DNA from 2 places in the Nevskia sp. genome. Region 1 is predicted to be linked to the other one. Evidence: riboswitches for the same ligand, from Rfam matches in the RefSeq annotation. Region 1 holds a riboswitch; the other holds the start of a gene.
The links. A riboswitch is a leader RNA that binds a small molecule or an ion and turns the genes downstream of it on or off. The one in region 1 is predicted to bind cobalamin.
Positions count from the first base shown of each region.

Region 1 (10,651 bases):
GCTCGACAGCCCGGCGCGGCAAGCGGAGTACAAGCGCTTTCTCGATGCCTACGTGATGGAGCAGAAGAAGCTGGGCCGTTTCGAGCGCCCGCTGGCGACGCTGCTGCCAGACGTCAACGAATGGCTCGCGCTGCAGGAGGTGGTGTCGCGCGACGTCGAGATCCAGGTCGGGCTGGCCTTTGCGTTCCTGGCCGTCTGCCTGGTCAATACCGTAGGCCTGCTGCTGGCCAAGTTCATGCGCAAGAGCGGCGAGATCGGCCTGCGCCGGGCGCTCGGTGCCAGCCGCCGCCAGCTGTTCCTGCAGCATCTCGTCGAAGCCGGCGTGGTCGGCATCAGCGGCGGTCTGGTCGGCCTGGCGCTGACCGGCCTCGGCCTGATGGGCGTGCGCGCGCTGTACAGCGAGTTCAAGACCATCACCGAACTGGACTGGACGATGGTTGCCGTGACCCTGCTGCTGTCAGTGCTGTCGGCCACGCTGGCCGGGCTGTTCCCGACCTGGCGCGCCTGCCGCGTGCAGCCGGCTTCCCAGCTCAAGACCCAGTAAGGAGAACGCGTATGGAACTTCGACCGATCCTGTCGGCGCTGATGCGCTCCCGCGTGGCGCTGGTGCTGCTGGGCCTGCAGATCGCGCTGACCCTGGCGATCGTCTGCAACAGCCTGTTCATCATCAGCGAGCGCGCGGCGCTGATGGAGCGCCCGAGCGGCATGAACGAGGCCGACACCTTCATCCTTGCCTCGATCGGCTTCGGCGCCGACTTCAACCTGAAGAACGCCATCGCCGACGATCTGGCCATGCTGCGCGCGCTGCCCGGCGTGGTCGCGGCAGCGCCGATCAACTCGCTGCCGATGACCAACGGCGGCTGGAGTTCCGGGCTGTCGCTGACCCGCGAGCAGAAGACGTCGTCGGCCTATTCGGCGATGTATTTCAGCGACGACCAGGCACTGACGGCGATGGGCGCGCAGCTGATCGCTGGCCGGCCGTACCGGCCCGAGGAACTCGGCGAGCGCACCCGCAAGACCGCAGGCTGGCCGCCGGTGATCATCATCAGCCGCGCGCTCGGCCACAAGCTGTGGCCAGGGCAGGACCCGGTCGGCAAGACCGTGTGGCTGGACACCGAGGCCGAGGCCTCGACGGTGATCGGTGTCATCGACCGCCTGCAGGCGCCATGGGTGCACAACGAGGAGGTCGTCGAATTCGCCACCGTGCTGCCGGAAGTCATCAACGAAGGCGCGTTCACCCGCTACATCATCCGTGCCGCGCCGGGACAGCGCGATGCCGTGATGAAGGCGGCCGAGGCGAAGCTGGCCGAGATCAATCCGAGCCGCATCGTCCGCGAAGGCAAGACGCTCGAGAAGGTGCGCGCCGAGGCCTATGCCGGTGACCGGGCGATGATGATCATCCTCGGTGTGGTGATCGCCTCGCTGCTGGTCATCACCGCGCTCGGCATCGTCGGCATGGCCAGCTTCTGGGTCACGCAGCGGACCAAGCAGATCGGCACCCGGCGTGCGCTGGGCGCGACGCGCGGCGCGATCCTGCGCTACTTCCTGGCCGAGAACTTCGTCATCACCAGCATCGGGCTGCTGCTCGGTACGGCGCTGGCCTACGGCTTCAACGTCTGGCTGATCCGTCACTACCAGACCCAGGCGATGCCGTGGTACTACGTTCCGGTCGGCTGCCTGAGCTTGTGGCTGCTCGGTCAGCTGGCCGTGCTGGGGCCGGCGCGGCGCGCATCCCGGGTGCCGCCGGCGATGGCGACACGCTCGGTCTGACGCCACCCGCCACCCTGATCTGATTCCATGCTCCAGCCGATGACCTGCCGTGCGCGCCGCGTCCTTTCCGTGCTGCTTCTGCTGCTCGGCAGCGTCTGGCTGCGTGTTCCAGATGCACGCGCCGCCGATCCGGCGCCGACGCTGGAAGCCCGCCGGCAGGCGCTCGACCAGCTGCTCGCGGAACAGTGGCAGGACACGCTGCGGCAAAGCCCGGAATTCGCGACCGTGCTGGGCGATGACCGCTACAACGATCGCTGGAGCGACAACTCGCTGGCCGCCAGCGCCGCGCGGCAGGCCTCGCTGGCGAACTGGCTGGCGCGCTTCGAGGCCATCGACAGCCGCGACTTTCCGGAGGTCGAGCAGCTGAACCGCACGCTGATGATCGATCAGCTGCGCGATGCGCTGGAAAGCCTGCGGCTGAAGCTGAACCTGATGCCGCTGGACCAGACCAACGGCGCGCAGCTGCAATACCCGCAGTTCGCTGCCGTGGTGCCGACCGACAGCGTGCGGCACTACGAAGACTGGCTGGCGCGCCTGAACGCGATGCCGGCGCAGATCGAACAGCTGATCGCGCTGTCGCGCGCCGGTCTCGCCGCCGGGCTGGTGCCGCCGAAGTTCCTGCTCGAGAAGGTGGCCGTGCAGTGCGAGTCGATCGCCCGGCCGGCGGGGCTCGACAGCGCTTTCGCGTCGCCGCTGGCGCGGATGCCGGAGGGCATTGCGGCTGCCGATCGCGCCCGGCTCAAGGCGGCGATCGTCGCCGCGATCGACGGCAAGGTGCGTCCGGCCTACCGGCGGCTGGCGCAGTTCGTCCGCCGCGACTACGCCCCGCACGGGCGGCTGCAGCCCGGCATCTGGGCGCTGCCGAACGGCGACGCGCTGTATCGCTATCTGGTGCGCAGCCAGACCAGCACCGACCTGAGCCCGAAGGCGATCCACGAACTGGGGCTCCAGGAAGTGGCGCGTATCGAGGCCGAGCAGACGACCATTGCACGGCGCTTCGGCTATGACGATCTGGCCAGCTTCCGTGCGGCGCTGAAGCAGGATCGCGACACCTTCGCCAGTTCGCCGGAACAGATTCTCGACCGCTACCGGCAGTACAACGCGCAGATGGCGCCGATGCTGCCGAAGTTGTTCGGCCTGCTGCCGAAGTCGGCGGTGCAGGTGCGCGCGGTCGAGGCCTACCGCGAGCAGGAAGCGCCGGGTGCGTCGTACCTGCAAGGCTCGCCGGACGGCAAGCGGCCCGGCCTGATCTATGTGAACACCGGCGATTTCGCCCATCGCTCGCTGCTGACCATCGAATCCACCGCCTACCACGAAGGCTCGCCCGGCCATCACATGCAGGTGTCGATCGCGCAGACCTTGCCGGAGCTGCCGCCGTTCCGGCAGCAGGGCGGCTACACGGCCTATGTCGAGGGCTGGGCGCTGTATTCGGAGCAGCTCGGCAAGGACGTCGGCTTCTACACCGAGCCGCTCAGCGACTACGGCCGCCTGTCAGACGAGCTGCTGCGCGCCAATCGCCTGGTGCTCGATACCGGCGTGCACGACCAGCACTGGACGCGCCAGCAGATGGTCGACTGGTTCCACGCCCATTCCTCGGACGACGAACCGGACCTGCAGTCGGAAACCGATCGCTACATCGCCTGGCCTGGCCAGGCGCTGGCCTACAAGCTCGGCCAGCTACGCATCCTGGCACTGCGCGAGGAGGCGAAGGCCTCGCTTGGCGATCGCTTCGATATCCGCCAGTTCCACGATGTGGTGCTCGGCGGTGGCGCGCTGCCGCTGGATGCGCTCAGCGAGCGCGTGCACCACTGGCTGATGACCTCGCGCTGAGCCGCTGGCAGGGCGTGGTCGCCGCTCAGCGCTTCAGCGACGCCATGATCTTGGCCGCCAGCAGCGGTGCCGAACGGTTGCCGGCGTCGGCGCCGATGTCGGTGCCGGTTTCCTCGCGTTCGTGGAACACCCGGCCGCCGACCACCACCACCAGCTGAGGATTGCGCGAGGCATCGCGAACCTGGCGGATGGTCTGCGCCATGCGCGGCAGCCACTGTTCGCGGTGCAGCGAGGCGCTGAGCGACAGGTCGAGCGCATCGAACCAGGTGTCGGCCACCAGCTGTTCGAGCGCTGCGTCGGTGGCGGGTGCCTCGTACTGCGTGTTCCAGCCGGCCTGCCACAGCACTTCGGCGTCGAGGCTGGCGCCAAGCCGATGCAGCTCGCCCGGCTGTGGCGTGACCAGTACGGCCGGAAGATTCGCCACCGGCAGCCGTTGCGCAGCGCTGGTCGACTGGCGCATTGCCGACTGCACCCGGCACAGCGCCACGGTCATCTCCAGCTCGGTGCAGTCATCGTCGATCCACAAATCGCCGAGGCTGCGTGCCAGCGGCTCGTAGAGATCGCGGCACAGCACGCTGATCGACTGCGACAGCGCCTGCAGCTCGGCCATCCGCGCCAGGCCGCTTTCCGGATCAGTGGCGACCAGCAGGCGGGCGAGTTCGGCGATGCGCGGGTCGACGATCGGCAGCGTGGCGCTGTCGACATGCAGGGCCGCGAGCTGCGGCACCAGCACCGATTCGACGACGTTCTTGAGGACATCGTGCTTCGGTCGCGGCGAGGGTGAGCGGCCGCCGGACGCGGCCAGCAGCGGCTCGCGGGCAATCACCACCGGCGAGCGGATCGCCATCGATGCCAGCAGTTCGGCTGCGGCATGCGGGCGACGGTTCAGCGTGTCGATCAGCGTCGGCGGCAGGTGAATGAAGCCGGAGTTGGTCTTCTCCTGCGTCAGGCTGCGGGTCGACAGCTTCATGTCCCATTCGCCGAAGCAGCGCACCGGCGTCTGCGTGCGGCCGAGCAGGTCGATGGCGCCATGGCGAGGGTCGCGCTGGATCGACTGCCAGACTTTTTCGAGGCCTTCCTCCGGGCCTTCGAGCCACTGGAAGAAGCGGCCGTTGTCATAGATCAGCAGGCCGGTCAGCCCTTCAGCGCGATTGCGTTCGGCGGCGGCGCGCTGGAGACCGGCGAGGTCGTCATCGGACATCGGCCGTCGCGACTGGCTGTGGTAGACCAGCGACCAGAGGTCGGGCGCGACGGTGTCGCGGAGTCGCAAGGATTCAGTTGTCGATGAGCGTGATGTCTGCACGGTGAGTCCCCTCAGCACTGTTGTCCCGAGCAGCCCGGCAAACGCGCCCCGGTGCTGGCGTTCGCCAGTATCGGGAAAGCGTCCGGCCGGTGCACCCCGCCCGAGGACTATTGTTCTTGCGTCGGCAGGTCTCCTGGCTTGCGGGTCGTCGTTGCGTTGCGGCCTTCCCGATGCCGAGGCACCCGTGGCGTGCGTGGAACGCGAACTCACCGCTTACAGTTGCGGGGGCAGCTCCGGAATGACTGTCGACCAGCGCACCGGATTCCCTCTTGGCATCCGGGAATGACGGCCCCCGAATGACCGAAGCGACCGCAGGTTGGCCCGTCGGCCGGAAATTTGTCAAGACGAATTGACGACAGCATTTTCCACGCTTATCTGACAGTTTGGACAAGGCGGCTGCGCGGATCATCGTGGCCTCCATCCTGAGCCCCGGTACAGCCGCATGGCTGCCATCAGGAGCGCCGGTGGGGCGGCTTCGACGACAATACGGCGACCAGCCGCCGCGCCCGAATCGCCATGCGCACCATCCTGATCATCGACGACAACCCCGGGGTCTGCGAGGCGCTGAGCCTGCTGTTCTCGCTGCACGACATCCAGGCGTTGACGGCCGCCTCGCCGGACGTCGGGCTGGAGCTGCTGAGCCGCACGCCGGTCAGCCTGGTGGTGGCCGACATGAACTTCACTGCCGACACCACCTCCGGTGCCGAAGGCGCGGCGCTGTTCCACGCCATCCGCGCCCGCAACCCGGATCTGCCGGTGATCTTGCTGACCGCCTGGACTGATCTGGCCACGGCCGTCGAACTGGTCAAGGCCGGCGCGGCGGACTACTTGGCCAAGCCCTGGGACGATGCCAAGCTGCTGGCCACCGTCGAAAACCTGCTGGAGCTGGCGGAAGCGTCCCGCGATGCCAGCCGCCGCCGCACCGAGCGCAACCGCAGGCGCGAGCAGCTGGCGGCGCGCTTCGATCTTTGCGGCCTGGTCTATGCCGCCGATGCCACCGAGCGAGTGGTGACGATGGCCTGCCAGATCGCCCGCTCGAACGCGCCGGTGCTGATCACCGGGCCGAACGGCGCCGGCAAGGAGCGCATCGCCCAGATCATCCACGTCAATTCGGCGGTCAAGGCCGGGCCGTTCGTGGCGGTCAACTGCGGTGCGCTGCCGAGCGAACTGGCCGAGGCCGAGCTGTTCGGGGCGGAGGCCGGCGCCTACACCGGTTCGACGCGCGCCCGCGAAGGCCGTTTCGAACAGGCCGATGGCGGCACGCTGTTTCTGGATGAGATCGGCAACCTGCCGCTGGCGGGGCAGGTCAAGCTGCTGCGGGTGCTGGAGACCGGCGACTACCAGCGGCTCGGCTCGAACCGCATCCGCAAGGCGCGCGTGCGGGTGCTGAGCGCGACCAATTCGGACCTGCCGCAGATGATCCGCGACGGCCGCTTCCGCGAAGACCTGTACTACCGGCTTAACGTCATCGAACTGCAGCTGCCGCCGCTTGCCGAACGGATCGATGATGTCGATGCGCTGGCCGAGGCCTTCCTCGAGGACAGCGGCGTGCGCCTGTCCGCCGAGGCCCGCGAGCTGCTGCACCAGCACAGCTGGCCGGGCAATGTTAGGGAGCTGAAGAACGTGCTGGAGCGCGCCCGGCTGCTGTGCCGGGAGGCGCTGATCCAGCCGGCGGATCTCGGCCTGCAGGTGCAGCCCCGGCCGGCGGCGCGCTCGCTCGACGATCCTTCGCGGGAAGCGGTGCTGGCTGCGCTGGCCAGGGCCGGCGGCATGGTCAGCCGGGCGGCGCAGTCTCTGGGCCTGTCACGGCAGGCGCTGTACCGGCGCATGGAGCGTTTCGGGATCGCCGGAGACAAGCCCGACAGCCGGTAGAATGCGCAACTGTTCACCGAGAACGCACCAGGGTTGCCTGCCGGTCAATGGATTCCGATTCCTCGAACAAGCCGCCGCACAAGCCCAGCCTGTCATCGCTGAAGACCCGCCCGTTCGAACGCAACATCGCGCTGACCAAGCTCGGCTTCGGCGCCGGCACCAAGATCGTCGCCCATTCGCTGATGAACATCTTCCGGGGCGAGGTCGAGAAGACCGACGCCAACCGGGCGTTCTATCGCCAGCAGGCGCAGGTGCTGGCCGACGAGCTGGGCAAGCTCAAGGGCAGCGTCATGAAGGCCGGCCAGATGATGTCGCTGTTCGGCCAGTATTTCCTGCCCGAGGAAGCGGTCGAAGTGCTGGCCAGCCTGCAGGACGACACGCCGCCGGTCGACTGGAAGGTGGTGGGCCCGGCGCTCGAACGCAGCCTCGGCCGCAAGCAGCTGGCCGAGCTGGAGGTGGACCCTGATCCGATCGCCGCTGCCAGCCTCGGCCAGGCGCACCGGGCGCTGCGCAAGTCGGATGGCCTGGAGCTGGTGGTCAAGATCCAGTATCCCGGCGTCGCCGATTCGATCGACAGCGACATCCGCACCCTGTCGCGGCTGCTGGCGATGACCCGGCTGGCGCCGAAGGAAATCGATCTGGAGCCGACCTTCGCCGAGGTTCGCGACATGCTCCGGCGCGAGGTCGACTACCGCGCCGAGGCCGAGTTCACCGAGGGCTTTGCGCGCCGGCTGGCGAACGACCCGCGCTTCGTCGTGCCGCGCGTGCTGCGCGAGTACTCCGCCGACGCAGTGCTGACCACCACCTACGAGCGCGGCGTCGCGGTCCGCGATCCGGCGCTGATGGCGCTGTCGCAGGCCCGCCGCAACCGCTTCGGCGCCGCCTTCCTCGATCTGTTCCTGGAGGAGTTCTTTGACTGGGGCGTGGTGCAGAGCGATCCGAACTTCGGCAACTACCGGTTCCGGCTTGGCGAGCGCGAGGAAGACGACCGGATCGTGCTGCTGGACTTCGGCGCCACCCGCGAATTCGAACGCGGCTTCATCGATGCCTATGGCGAACTGGTCGCTGGCGCGGCGCTTCAGGACCGGCCACGGGCGCTGAAAGGTGCGATCGACATCGGCCTGATGCAGGGACAGTTCCCGGATCAGGTGAAGAACGATTTCCTCGACATGTGCGAGCTGATTACCGAGCCGTTCAACACCGCCGACGATCCGCGCACGCCGAAGGAACTGCGCAACGCCGCCGGCGAATACCGCTGGGGGGCGAGCCGGCTGCCGATGCGGGCCGCCAATGTCGCGGCGCGCAATGCGCTGTCGCGCTATTTCCGTGTGCCGCCGCGCGAGATCGTGTTCCTGCATCGCCGGCTCGGCGGCGTGTTCATCATGCTGGCCACGCTGGATGTCGAACTCAACGCCCGGGCTGCGCTGTTCCGCACGCTCGCCGCCATCAAGGACGCCGCCTGAGCGTCCATCTGCCGTTCACCTGTCGAGACGAGACCCGATGAAATTCGATGAAACCCACCAGCTGAACAAGCCTGCCGCCTCGGTGCTGAAGATGTATTCGGACCGCGGCTACTTCGAGCGCAAGTACCAGACGCTCGATGGCGTGAAGGACTTCGAGGTGCTGGAGTGCGAGCTGAAGGGCGACAGCTTCCGCATCCGTCACCGTTCGCAGCAGCGGTCCGACATCCCGATGCCGGACTTCGCGAAGAAGATCCTCGGCGAGTACAACACGGTGATCCAGCAGGACACCTGGAATCTCAAGACCGGCGTCGGCCGTCTGGAGATCGAGCTGAAGGGTGTGCCGCTGAAGATCAGTGCCGACATGAAGGTCGGCGGCAGCCCGAACGCCAGCAACACCTTCAGCTGGAATGTCAGCTGCTCGATTCCGCTGCTCGGCGGCAAGCTGGAAAAGCTGATCGCCGACGACATCCGCGCCAAGTCGGCCGCCGACATGGTGCTCAGCAACAAGTTGCTGGCGGACTACTGAACGTGAGCGAATCGCCTTCGACACCGCCGCCGGTCCGGCCGCCGTCGCTGATCGACACCATCCTCAGCGTGCTCGCCTCGTTCTTCGGCGTGCAGAGCCACCGGAACCGGGTACGCGATTTCTCCGCCGGCAAGCCGATGGTGTTCATCATCGTCGCCATCGTGCTGACCGTGGTGTTCGTGCTCAGCCTGCTGGCGATCGTCAAGCTGTTGCTGCGCGACGCCGGCGTCTAGCGCCGTACGCCGGCCCATGCGGCGTGGTGTTCAGCGCGCCTTCTTGAGTCGGTACAGCGCTTCGAGCGCATCGCGCGGGCTCAAAGCGTCCGGGTCGAGCGTGTCGAGCAGGGCCAAGGCCGGCGACTCGGGGGCCGCGAACAGCGCCAGCTGCGGCGCGGCGGCCTTCTTCGCAGCCGGCGTCGCGGCCTTTGCGGCGCTGACCTCGGCCGCCGCGCCGGCTTCCAGCGCGTTCAGTACGGTGCGGGCCCGGGCGATCACCGCCGCCGGCACGCCGGCGAGTGCTGCGACCTGCAGCCCGTAGGAGCGATTGGCCGGCCCCGGCTGCACCTTGTGCAGGAACACCAGCTGTTCGCCGGCCGCTGAGGCGTACTCGGCGGCATCCAGATGCACGTTGACCACGCCGGGCAGTTCGCGGGCCAGCTCGGTCAGCTCGAAGTAATGGGTCGCGAACAGCGTCCAGGCCCTGGATGTCGTCGCCAGATGCTCGGCCGAGGCGCGGGCCAGTGCCAGGCCGTCGTAGGTCGAGGTGCCGCGGCCGACCTCGTCCATCAGCACCAGGCTGTGGGCGGTGGCGTTGTGCAGGATGTTGGCGGTTTCCGACATCTCGACCATGAACGTCGACTGCGCCCGTGCCAGGTCATCGGCGGCACCGATGCGTGTGAAGATGCGATCGACCGGGCCGATCACCGCGTTCTCCGCCGGCACGAAGCTGCCGGCATGGGCGAGCAGCACAATCAGCGCGGTCTGGCGCATGTAGGTGCTTTTGCCGCCCATGTTCGGGCCGGTGATGACCAGCAGCCTTCTGCTGTCATCGAGCACCGTGTCGTTGGGCACGAACGGCGCGTCCAGTGTCGTTTCGACCACCGGATGGCGGCCGCCATCGATGCGGATGCCTGGCGAGGCGACCAGCGCCGGCCGGGTCCAGCGCAGGGCTTCGGCGCGCTCGGCGAAGGTGGCCAGCACGTCGAGTTCGGCGATCGCGGCGGCGGTTGCCTGCAGCGTTGGCAGATCGGCGGCCACGCGGTCGAGCAGCGCATCGTAGAGCTGCTTTTCGCGCGCCAGCGCCTTGTCGCGGGCGCCGAGCACCTGGTCCTCGTAACGCTTGAGTTCCTCGGTGATGTAGCGCTCGGCATTGGTCAGCGTCTGGCGGCGGATGTAATCGGCCGGCACCCGCGCCGAATGCTGCTTGGTGACCTCGATGAAGTAACCCTGGATGCGGTTGTAGCCGACCTTCAGGCTGTCGATGCCGGAGCGCTCGCGCTCGCGCAGCTCCATGGCGGCCAGATAGCCGTCGGCATTCGAGGACAGCGCGCGCAGCTCATCGAGTTGCGCATCGAAGCCGGCCCGGAACACGCCGCCTTCGCGGGCCAGCAGCGGTGGTTCGTCGACGATCGCGCGCGCCAGTTCGGCGGCCAGCTGCGGGTGATCGCCTAGCCGGCCGGCCAGCTGGGCCAGCAGCGGCGATTCGATCGCCGCGAAGCTGCCGGCAAGCGCGGGCAGGGCGGCCAGCGAAGCGCCGAGCCCGGCCAGATCGCGCGGCCGCGCCGAGCGCAGGGCGACACGGGCGAGGATGCGTTCGATGTCGGCGATCGGCTTCAGCGCCTCGCGCAGCGCGGCATCGGCGCGGCCATCGATCAGCAGCGCCACCGCG
Region 1 covers NZ_JBIMKV010000003.1:139,173-149,823, reverse strand. Annotated here, with positions in the region: gene ACTIGJ_RS04310 (ABC transporter permease) at 1-544, shown strand, start outside; gene ACTIGJ_RS04305 (ABC transporter permease) at 556-1,770, shown strand; gene ACTIGJ_RS04300 (DUF885 domain-containing protein) at 1,798-3,600, shown strand; gene ACTIGJ_RS04295 (BLUF domain-containing protein) at 3,626-4,870, opposite strand; cobalamin riboswitch at 5,010-5,223, opposite strand; gene ACTIGJ_RS04290 (sigma-54-dependent transcriptional regulator) at 5,420-6,775, shown strand; gene ACTIGJ_RS04285 (ABC1 kinase family protein) at 6,823-8,238, shown strand; gene ACTIGJ_RS04280 (DUF2505 domain-containing protein) at 8,276-8,764, shown strand; gene ACTIGJ_RS04275 (DUF2970 domain-containing protein) at 8,767-8,997, shown strand; gene mutS (DNA mismatch repair protein MutS) at 9,028-10,651, opposite strand, start outside.

Region 2 (10,651 bases), on a different contig from region 1:
GATCGCCGGCTGTTCTTCGACACCATGCGGGCCGTCCGCATGGGCCGCAAGAACATGTCCGAGCAGTTCAGCGCGATCTACAGCGCCGGCTTCGGCAGCAACGCTGCGCCGGTGTCGTCGGCCAGTGCCGGCAGTGACGAGCAGGAGCTGTCGCTGCAGAACGACGCGGCGCTGGATCTCGACATCGCCGTGCAGAACATGGCGACCAAGGCGGAGAGCCTCTACAAGGCCACCCTGTGGGAGATCAACGGCCGGCTGAAGGTGCTGATCGAGGAGCAGCAGGCGCCGATCGCGGCCGACGCGCTGGCGCCGATCAGCATCTGCCACGCGTTCCGCAAGGCCGCCGAGACGCTGGACATCGGCCACGACGTCGAGCTGGTGGTGTTCAAGCTGTTCGACCGGCTGGTGATCAGCAAGCTCGCCGACCTCTACGCGCGCGTGCTGAACGTGCTGAAGCTCGGCGGCGTGCGGCTGCCATCGGCCCTGCTGCCGAATCGCGGCTTTGGCGACAGCGGCCCGGCAGCCGACGCGGCGGCCAGCAGCGCGCCGCCGCCGACCTTCGCCAACACGCCCGGGCATTCCTCACCGCAGCCGGAATTCCGAGCGCCGGCCGGACTGGCGGCGTCGCTGATGATGTCGCCGGGTTTCGATCCGCAGACGCTGGCCAGCCTGCAGCGGCTGGGGGCGACGGCGCTGGCCAGCGGCATCGATTTCCTCGACGACGGCACCGCCAGCCTGGCCGCCGATCTGGCGGCCGCCTCGCTGGGCCAGCCGGTCGCCGGCTGGTCGCCCCGGCAGACCACGGCCTACGTGCAGCGCGCGAACCTGGTCGGCCACATGTTCAACGAGTTCCTCGCCGATCCGCATCTGCCCGGCGATCTGCGCCCGCAGTTCGACGCGCTGCGGATGGCGACCATGAAGGTGGCGCTGAAGGACATCGCCTTCGTCGTCGACCCCGATCACCCGGTGCGCGGCCTGATCAACGAGCTGGCGACGATGGCCTCGACGGCGAAGGTCGGCGGGCCGCAGCAGCTGGACCGCATCGCCGAGCTGGTGCAGCAGATCCAGAAGCAGTTCGAGGTCGCCGCCGAAGCGCTGCGCAAGCCGCCGCCGGAAATCGAGCTGCTCGGCATCGAGCAGGCCGAGCGCTTCATCGAGCAGCAGATGGCGCAGACCGCCGCGCGCCGCGCCACCATCGTCCGCAAGGTGCGGCAGATCATCGCCGAGGAGCTGCAGCTCAAGACCCAGGGCATGACCATTCCCGACGACGTCCGGCCGCTGCTGAATTCGCTGTGGGCGCCGATGATGGCCATGCACCTGGTGCACCGTGGTCCGGACAGCGTCGAATGGCGGCGCGGCATCGATTCGCTGGACCGCCTGCTGGCGATGCTCGATCCGGCGCGCGACGACCTGCGCAGCGAACCGCAGCGGCGCAGCCTGCTGACGGTGCTGGAAGCGGAGTTCAAGTCGGTGGGCCTGGCCGAGGCGCGCGTCACGGCGGCGCTGCAGGCGTTCGAGGCGCGGCTGGCGTCGATCGGCCCGGTGGCACCGGCAGCAGAAACGGCGACCGGCGCCGACGGGGCAGCCGCGCCGGCAGCGGACGACGCCGGTACTGCCGCGCCGGAACCCCGGGATCGCGCCAGCGAACTGCTCGAGCAGCTGATCCAGCCCGGCGCCTGGTTCCAGGTCTTCGATCCGGACCGCAACGAGCGGCGCTGGATGAAGGCGGTGGCCTACTACGCCGGCCTCGACTGCGCCGCGTTCGCCGAGTTCAACGGCAGCAACACGCTGCTGCTGAAGTCGCGGATGCTGCTCGACGACCTGCTTGCCGAGCGGACGCTGCCGGTTGACCTGAGCCCGACGGCCCGCGCCGCCCTCGATCGCTACCAGAACCGGGCCGGCTGATCCGGGCAGCGCCAGTGTCGCCGTCGAGGCGTCCGTGACGCTCTGCTGCATCGAGCGAAACATTTGTGCACCGACACCTTCCCGGCCGATCGGTTTTGCACTAAGTTGACGCACAGACGACGGCTCAAGGCCCGTTCCCGTCCACCGGTCCGGCACGTCGCGACGATCTCAACTCCATGGCCCGTTTCGGCTCGCTCGAACTCAAGCAGCGTCTGGTGACATCGCTGGTCACGCCCGAAATCGAAGCGCTGGTGGCCAGCATCCCGAAGCCGCTCGGCAGCTTCGGCTACGACCCCTGGGGTTACAACGAAGACACCTTCAAGGTCGGTCTCGGCGCCGCCCGGCTGCTGTACGACAAGTACTTCCGCGTCACCGCCCACGGTCTGGAAAACATCCCGGCCGAAGGTCGCGTGCTGATCGTCGGCAATCACAGCGGCCAGCTGCCGATGGACGGCGTGCTGGTCGGCGTCGCGGCGGCCACCAATCCGCACGGCCCACGGCTGGCGCGGGCGATGATCGAGCGTTTCTTCCCGACCGTGCCCTGGCTCGGCAATTTCCTGAACGCGCTGGGCGGGGTGATCGGCGATCCGGTCAACTGCGCCCGGATGCTCGAGATGGACGAAGCGATCATCGTCTTCCCGGAAGGCGTGCGCGGTTCCGGCAAGCTGTACCGCAAGCGCTACCAGCTGCAGCGCTTCGGCAACGGTTTCATGCACCTAGCGATGACGCACCGCGCGCCGATCGTGCCGGTCGGCATCGTCGGCTGCGAGGAAACCATGCCGGCGCTCGCCAACCTGGCACCGGTCGCCCGCTTGCTCGGCATTCCCTACCTGCCGATCGTGCCGAGCCTGCTGCCGCTGCCGGCGCGCGTGTACCTGAACTTCGGCAAGCCGATGGTCTTCGACCCGGCGGCCAGCGAGCACGAGGTGAGCGAACAGGTGGAAGCCGTGAAAGCGGAACTGCGCCGGCTGATCCAGGTCGGCCTCGATGAACGTACGAGCGTCTACTGATGGCCAGCCGAACCCCCGCCGCAGCGAAGAAGACCGTGCTGGTGACCGGCGCTGCCGGCTCGCTGGCCAAGCGCGTGATCGCGCGCCTGCACGGCCGCTACCACGTCATCGCGGTGGATTTCCGCCGCAAGGTCGAGACCGATGCCGGCATCCCGAGCTATCTCGTGGAACTGCACAAGCGCGGCTTCGAGGATATCTTCGCCAGCCACAAGATCGATGCGGTGATTCACATCGGCCGCATCTTCGCGCACGAGAAAACCCGCCAGCAGCGTTACAACGCCAACGTGCTGGGCTGCAAGCGGCTGCTGGAGCTGTGCCGCAAGTACAAGGTCGGGCAGGTGATGATCCACTCCACCTACTTCGTCTACGGCGCCTCCGCCTACAACCCGGCGCTGATCGACGAGGATGCGCCGCTGAAGGCCAGCGAAGTGACCCAGGACCTGGTCGATTCGGTGGAGCTGGAAAGCCTCGCCAACATCTACCTGTGGAAGCACCCGGAGCTGAACATCACCATCTTGCGGCCCTGCAACGTGCTCGGCCCGGGGGTGCGCAACAGCATGTCGATCCTGCTGTCGCGCAAGGTCGCGCCGGTGCTGCTCGGCTTCTCGCCGCTGATGCAGTTCCTGCATGTCGATGACATGACCGAGGCGATGGTGCTGGCCTTCGAAGCCAACAAGCCGGGCATCTACAACGTGGCGCCGGACGACTACGTGCCGTACCAGGAAGCGGTCAGCCAGTGCGGCTGCCGGCGGTTGCCGGTGCTCAGCGTGCCGCCCAGCCTGCCGAAGCTGGTGGCCTCGATGCTGAACTGGAACGCCTTCTTCCCGCCGTACCTGATCAACTACTTCAAGTACCCGGTGATCCTCGACGGCCGGCTGTTCCGCGACACCTTCGGCTGGCGGCCGCGCCGCAACCTGAACGACATCTTCACCTACTACCGCAAGCAGAAGCTGGTCACCGACTGAGGCGCACGGGGCTATCGCATCGATCGGAAATGCCGATCGAACGCAGGCTGGCGGGACGCGGTCAGACCGCTATGCTGCTACCGCATTCCACCCGCCCCAGGAGTTCTGCATGAGCAAGGAAAACAAGAAGCCGAAGGCCGGCAAGACCAGCGCCCCGGGCGCCGCCGGCATCGACATCGGCATCTCCAAGTCCGACCGCGAAGCGATTGCCGCCGGCCTGTCCCGGCTGCTCGCCGACGAATACACGTTGTACCTGAAGACCCACAACTTCCACTGGAACGTGACCGGGCCGATGTTCAACACGCTGCACCTGATGTTCGAGACCCAGTACACCGAAGCGGCGCTGGCGGTCGACCTGGTCGCCGAACGCATCCGCGCGCTCGGCTTCCCGGCGCCGGGCACCTATGCGCAGTACGCCAAGCTGTCGAGCATCGAGGAAGACGAAGGCGTGCCGGCGGCGATGGACATGGTCAAGAAGCTGGTCAAGGGCCACGAAGCCTGCGCCAAGACGGCGCGTTCGGTGTTCCCGCTGGCCGACAAGGCCAGCGACGAACCGACCGCCGACCTGCTGACCCAGCGTCTGCAGCTGCACGAGAAGACCGCCTGGATGCTGCGCTCGCTGCTCGAATGATCGGGCGGCACTGGCGGTAAAATCAGAGGCCGGCGATCACGTCGGCCTTTTTCTTGCTCGTCGATTTCCATGGCTTCTGCTCCGCTCCTGTCCGTCCGCCGCCTCCGGGTGCATTACCCGAAACGGGGCCTGCTGCCGTGGACGCGGTCGCTGGCCGTGAAAGCGATCGACGATCTGCACTTCGACCTGCAGCCGGGCGAGATCCTCGGCATCGTCGGGGAATCCGGCTGCGGCAAGTCCACGCTGGCGCGCACGCTGGTCGGGCTGCAGGCGGCCAGCGCCGGCTCGATCCGCTACCAGGGACAGGAGCTGATCGGCCTGAACCGCAAGCAGTGGAAGCCGCTGCGCCGCGACGTGCAGCTGGTGTTCCAGGACCCGCTGGGGTCGCTGAGCCCGAAGATGAAGGTGCTCGACATCGTCGCCGAACCGCTCAAGGCGCTGATGCCGGAGCTGCCGGCCGATGAGCGCAAGGCACGGGCGCGGGCGCTGCTGGCCCGCGTCGGCCTGGGCGAGGAGCTTGCCGATCGCCGCGCCAGCGAACTGTCCGGCGGCCAGGGCCAGCGGGTCGGCATCGCCCGGGCGCTGATCGTCGAACCGAAACTGCTGATCTGCGACGAGCCGGTGTCGGCGCTCGATGTCTCGATCCAGGCGCAGATCATCAACCTGCTGGCCGATCTCGCCCAGGAACGGCAACTGGCGATGATCTTCATCGCCCACGACCTGGCCGTGGTCCGGCAGCTGGCCGACCGCGTGCTGGTGATGTACCTCGGCAAGGTGATGGAGCAGGGCCGCGCCGACGATCTCTACGAGCGGCCGCGCCACCCGTACACACGCGCGCTGCTCGAGGCGGCGCCGGTGATCGACCCGGACGGCAGCGCGCCGAAGCGCCGCAAGCGGCTCGGTGGCGCCGCCGATCCGGGCCAGCCGCCGATGGGCTGCGTGTTCCATCCGCGCTGCCCGCTGGTCGAGCACGCCTGCGTGCAGAGCGTGCCGGGCCTGCGCAAGGTCGACGGCGCCGACCAGTACGCCGCCTGCCATTTCGTGGCCGCCGGCGGCTGATCGTTCCGGCAGCGGTTCAGACCCGCTTGCAGTCCGGGCGCCGGCCGTTGGCCAGCGCCTGCACGTAGACCGGCACGTCCTGCGGCAGGCGGCCTTCGATCTGGCGGATGCGGGTTTCGTCGGACGGATGGCTGGACGCGAACTCCGGCGGCTTCTGCCCGCCGGACTTGGCCATGTTCCGCCACAGCGCCGCCGCTTGTCGCGGATCAAAGCCGGCCTTGGCCATGTAGTCGAGCCCGAGCAGGTCGGCCTCGCTTTCGTGAGCGCGCGAAAACGGCAGCAGCACGCCGTACTGGGCGCCGGCGCCGAGCGCCGACATCAGCGTGTCGCCACCGACACCGCCACCGACCAGCACCTGCGCCATCGTCAGGCCGACGCTGGTGACCTGCTGCTGCGACACCCGCTCGTTGGAATGGCCGGCGATCACGTGGGCCACCTCGTGGCCGATCACCGCCGCCAGCTGGTCCGGCGTTTCGGTGATCGCCAGCAGGCCGGTGTAGACGCCGATCTTGCCGCCCGGCAGCGCGAAGGCGTTGACGTCCTTGGAGTCGAACACCTTCACTTCCCAGGTGCCGCCGACTTCCCGGGTGATCGCGTTGGCCACGCAGTTGACGTAGGCCGTGGTGCGGCCATCGCTGGTCACCGGCGTTTTCTTCGCGGTTTCCTGGAACGCGGTGGCGCCGAGCTGGTTCAGCTCGCTGTCCGATACCAGCTTGAGCTGCGAACGGCCCAGCGGCGAGGTCGCGCAGGCGGCCAGCGCGGTGATCGCGAGGCCTGACAGCACGAGATTTCTTGACGGTTTGCGCATCGGGGGAGGGTCTCCGGGGCCGCGCTATATTCGCGACCAGCCATTGTCTTTCAGTGTACGAGGTTGCCGCCGCGATGAGACCGATCCTGCCGCGCTTGATTCCCCTGCTCTGGCTGCTGCTGGCCGGCAGCGCATCGGCCGCCGGCGGTCCGCTGCAGCCGAAACCCGATCCGGCGCTGAACCCGGCCGCCGTCGTGCAGCTGCAGCTGGCGGCGCTGGCACGGGTCGACCAGCCGCAGCGCGATGCCGGGATGGCGGTGGTGTTCGGCTTCGCCTCGCCGGGCAACCGCAGCCTGACCGGGCCGCTGAAGCGCTTCGCGGCGATGATCCGCGAAGGCTACCCGGCACTGCTGAACCACCGCAGCAGCACGCTGGCGCCGCTGATCATGCAGGGCGACATCGCGCTGCAGGGCGTCGAGCTGATCGACCGCGAAGGCCGGCGACATCGCTACGTGTTCCAGCTGTCGAAGCAGCTGGACGGCGAATTCAAGGACTGCTGGATGACCGACAGCGTGCTGCAGGCGCCGGACGACCCGGAAGTGTCGACCTGACGCGGACGCGCGGCGCTCAGCCGCCGGTCATCGCCTTCTTGAGCCCCATGCTCATTGCCGACACACCGCCCAGCGACCAGCCGCCGTCGACGGCCAGCACCACGCCGGTCACGTAGCGGGCCAGCGGGCTCGACAGCCACAGCGCCGCCTGGGCGATGTCATCGGTGGTGCCATAGCAGCCCAGCGGCACGCTGTCGGTGATCAGCTGGTTGGCGCGCTCGTTCGGCGCCAGCCGGCGCATGCCTTCGGTGCCTTCGATCGGCCCCGGCGCGATGGAGTTGACGCGGATGCCGGCCGCGCCCCATTCGAGCGCCGCGACCCGGGTCACCATGTCGACGCCGGCCTTGGCCGCGCAGACGTGCATCTGGAAGTCCATCGGAATCCAGGCCTGTGGCGCCGAGATGTTGATCACCGAAGCGCCCGGTTTGGCCAGGTACGGAAAGGCCGCGCGCACTACGTGGAAAGTGCCGAGCAGGTCGATGTCGACCACGGACTTGAAACCGTTCGGCGAGATGCCGACGGCCGGCGCAGGGAAGTTGCCGGCGGCGCCGGAAACCAGCACGTCAATCGCGCCGAAGCGGGTGGCGGTGTCCTTGAACGCCGCCTCGACAGCGGCGTAGTCGCGGACATCCGCCGCGTGGCCGAAGGCTTCGCCGCCGTGCGCCTTCAGCGCCGCCACCGCCGCGTCGACCTTGTCCTGCTTGCGCGACATCACCACCACCCGGGCGCCGGCCTGGGCGAACGCATGGGCGATGCCGAGATTGATGCCGCTGGTGCCGCCGGACACGAAGACGGTCTTGTTTGCGTAGTCGTACATCGGATGCTCCAGGCAATCGGGAAGGGGGTCAGGCCGGCGCGGTCCAGGCCAGTTCGGCCAGCAGCTGCGGGTGCAGCGCCGGCGTGGCGGCCAGCACACTGGTGGTGGCCAGCGACAGCGGCCGGCCTTCGAGATCGGTGAACACGCCGCCGGCCTCGCGGACGATGACGCTGAGTGCGGCGATGTCGAGGATGTTGACGTCGGATTCCACCACCGCATCGATGCGGCCGGAGGCCAGCAGGTGGTAATGCAGGAAATCTCCGTAGCCACGGATGCGGTGGACCTTGCCGATTAGCCCGCCCAGCCGCGCCCAGGCCGGGCTAGCGGCCAGCCTTGCGAGATTGCCGGTCGACAGCGTGGTCTTGGCGATCGTCGCGGTGCCGGCGATCGTCAGCCGCTGGTTGTCGCACCAGGCGCCCTGGCCGCGTTCGGCATAAACCACTTCGCCGAGCGCGCCGTCCCAGCACGGCGCCGACGACACGCCGACGATCAGTTCGCCGTCCTTCATCAGCGCGATCTGGGTCGAGAACATCGGGTAGCCGCGCACGAAGCTCTTGGTGCCGTCGATCGGGTCGATCAGCCACAGGTGGCGGTTGTCGCCGGTCTCCTTGCCCAGTTCCTCGCCGAAGAAACCGTGATCCGGGAAATGCTGCTTGAGCACCGACTTGATGACCCGCTCGGCGGCGATGTCGACTTCGGTCACCGGGCTCGAATCGGCCTTGGTCTCGACCTCGAACTGGCCGCGGTAGGCGCGGCGGATCTCGGCGGCGGCGGCTTCGGCGGCCTCGAGGGCGGCGGCGAGGTAGGGACTGACGGTCAAGCGCGGACTCCAGGGCAACGCGGGGGCGAATGATAACCGTGCCCGGCGACCCGCCCGGCAGGCAGATCGTATGGTGGGATACCATATTGCCGTTCGCAGGTGCCCTGAACCCCGCTCGACACGGTGTCAGGGTTAAACGGGAAGCCGGTGCGTCGCCCCGCCACACGGGATCGACAAACCCGGCACTGCCCCCGCAACGGTAGATGGGAGTGCTTCGGCCACCGCCACTGGATCGTGTCCCGATCCGGGAAGGCGTCGAAGGAAGGCTCGCGCGGCATTGCGCCTTCGCCCATGAGTCCGGAGACCGGCCTGGAACGGGTCTGCATGCATCCGTGTGCAGGTATTCCGATCAGTGCGCTTGCGGGGACGCAGGCCACGGGAGACTCCAGATGAAATCCGCGTTGTTGGCGGCGCTCGTTGCAGCGCCTGCGCTTTGCCTTGCCCAGCAGAATCCTTCCTCCTCGACCGCGCCGGCGCCGGCTGCCGGCAGCACCGATGCGCCGGTGGCGCTCGATCCGGTGCTGGTCACCGCCAGCCGCACACCGCAGCCGCAGTCGCGGATCGGTGCGGCGACCATCGTCATCGACCGCGCGCAGATCCTCGCCGCGCAGGCCGGTGACATCGCCGAGCTGCTGCGCTTCCATGCCGGCATCGAGATCGGCCGCAGCGGCGGCCCGGGCCAGCTGACCTCGGCATTCATCCGCGGCGGCGAGTCGAACCACACGCTGGTGCTGATCGACGGCGTCCGCGTCAACCCGGCGACGGCCGGTGGCGCGGCGCTGCAGAACCTGGCGCCGGACATGATCGAGCGCATCGAGATCGTCAAGGGTCCGCGCTCGACGCTGTACGGCTCCGATGCGCTGGCCGGCGTCATCAACATCATCACCCGCGGTGCCTCGACGCAGCAGATCGACGCCAGCATCCGCGGCGGGTCCTACGGCACCGTCGACGGCTCAGCCAGCTACGCCAACCGCATCGGCGCCTACGGCTTCTCGGTGCAGACCGAACAGCAGCGCACCGATGGCCTGTCCGCCTGCGAAGGCGGCCCGGACAAGAGCGGCTTCCGCAACAACTCGGTCAACGTCAAGGCCAGCGCCGACGCCGGCATCGCGCTGTTCGAGGCGCGCGCCTACAACACCCAGGGCAAGGTCGAGACCTACGACTCCTGCAGCCCGCTGTTCGGCCTGAACCCGGCGGCGCAGGCGTTCCGCAACCAGGTTCTGGCGCTGTCGGCGGCGGCGCAGCTGCTCGACAACTGGGACTCGCTGCTGACCCTGAGCCGCGGCGAGGACCGCATCCACCAGTACACGTCGCCGGACACCGTGCGCACGATCCGGCCGATGCTCGACTGGCAGAACACGGTCACCGTGCTGCCGGAGCTGCGGGCGCTGTTCGGCGGCCAGGTGTCGCAGGAGCGCGTCGATGCGCTGAGCTTCGGCTCGACGATCCACCAGGTGGTCGATCTGTACAACGTCTTCCTGCAGACGCAGTACGACCGCGCCGAGCACCATCTCCAGCTGGCCGGCAGCCTGCTGAACCACGACGCCTTCGGCAGCCGCTTCACCTGGAATGCCGAGTACGGCTACGACCTGCCACGCACCGCCCAGCTGGGCACCAGCCTGATCGCCGCCGCCGGCAGCGGCTTCCGGGCGCCGGACGCCACCGACCGCTTCGGCTTCGGCGGCAATCCGGATCTCGACCCGGAACGCTCGCTGAATCTCGAAGTCGGCGTTCGCCAGCGCTGGGGCACGTTCCAGACCTGGGACCTGCGGGCTTTCCGCACCCGCTACCGGGATCTGATCAGCGTGCAGTTCGACCCCGCGAACGACGCCAACATCGATTTCGGCTTCCGTGCCGTCAATGTCGACCGCGCCAAGAACGCCGGCCTCGAAGCCACCTACCGGTACGCCGACGGCCTGTGGTCCGGCACCCTGAGCGGCATCATCCAGAACCCGAAGGACCGCTCCGACGACAGCCCGCTGCTGCGCCGCGCGCGCCGCAGCGTCACGGCGCAGCTGCGCCGTGACATCGGCAACGTCTATCTGGCGACCGATGTGCTCGGCACCTCCGACCGTGCCGATGTCA
Region 2 covers NZ_JBIMKV010000006.1:156,358-167,008, forward strand. Annotated here, with positions in the region: gene ACTIGJ_RS08265 (DUF1631 family protein) at 1-1,905, shown strand, start outside; gene ACTIGJ_RS08270 (lysophospholipid acyltransferase family protein) at 2,082-2,915, shown strand; gene ACTIGJ_RS08275 (SDR family oxidoreductase) at 2,915-3,880, shown strand; gene ACTIGJ_RS08280 (Dps family protein) at 3,990-4,511, shown strand; gene ACTIGJ_RS08285 (ABC transporter ATP-binding protein) at 4,620-5,570, shown strand; gene ACTIGJ_RS08290 (M48 family metallopeptidase) at 5,587-6,378, opposite strand; gene ACTIGJ_RS08295 (DUF4864 domain-containing protein) at 6,474-6,929, shown strand; gene ACTIGJ_RS08300 (SDR family oxidoreductase) at 6,946-7,746, opposite strand; gene ACTIGJ_RS08305 (inositol monophosphatase family protein) at 7,775-8,566, opposite strand; cobalamin riboswitch at 8,647-8,893, shown strand; gene ACTIGJ_RS08310 (TonB-dependent receptor domain-containing protein) at 8,956-10,651, shown strand, end outside.
Region 2: linked by a shared signal. The riboswitch ahead of ACTIGJ_RS08310 (TonB-dependent receptor domain-containing protein) and the one ahead of ACTIGJ_RS04295 (BLUF domain-containing protein) in region 1 are both predicted to bind cobalamin.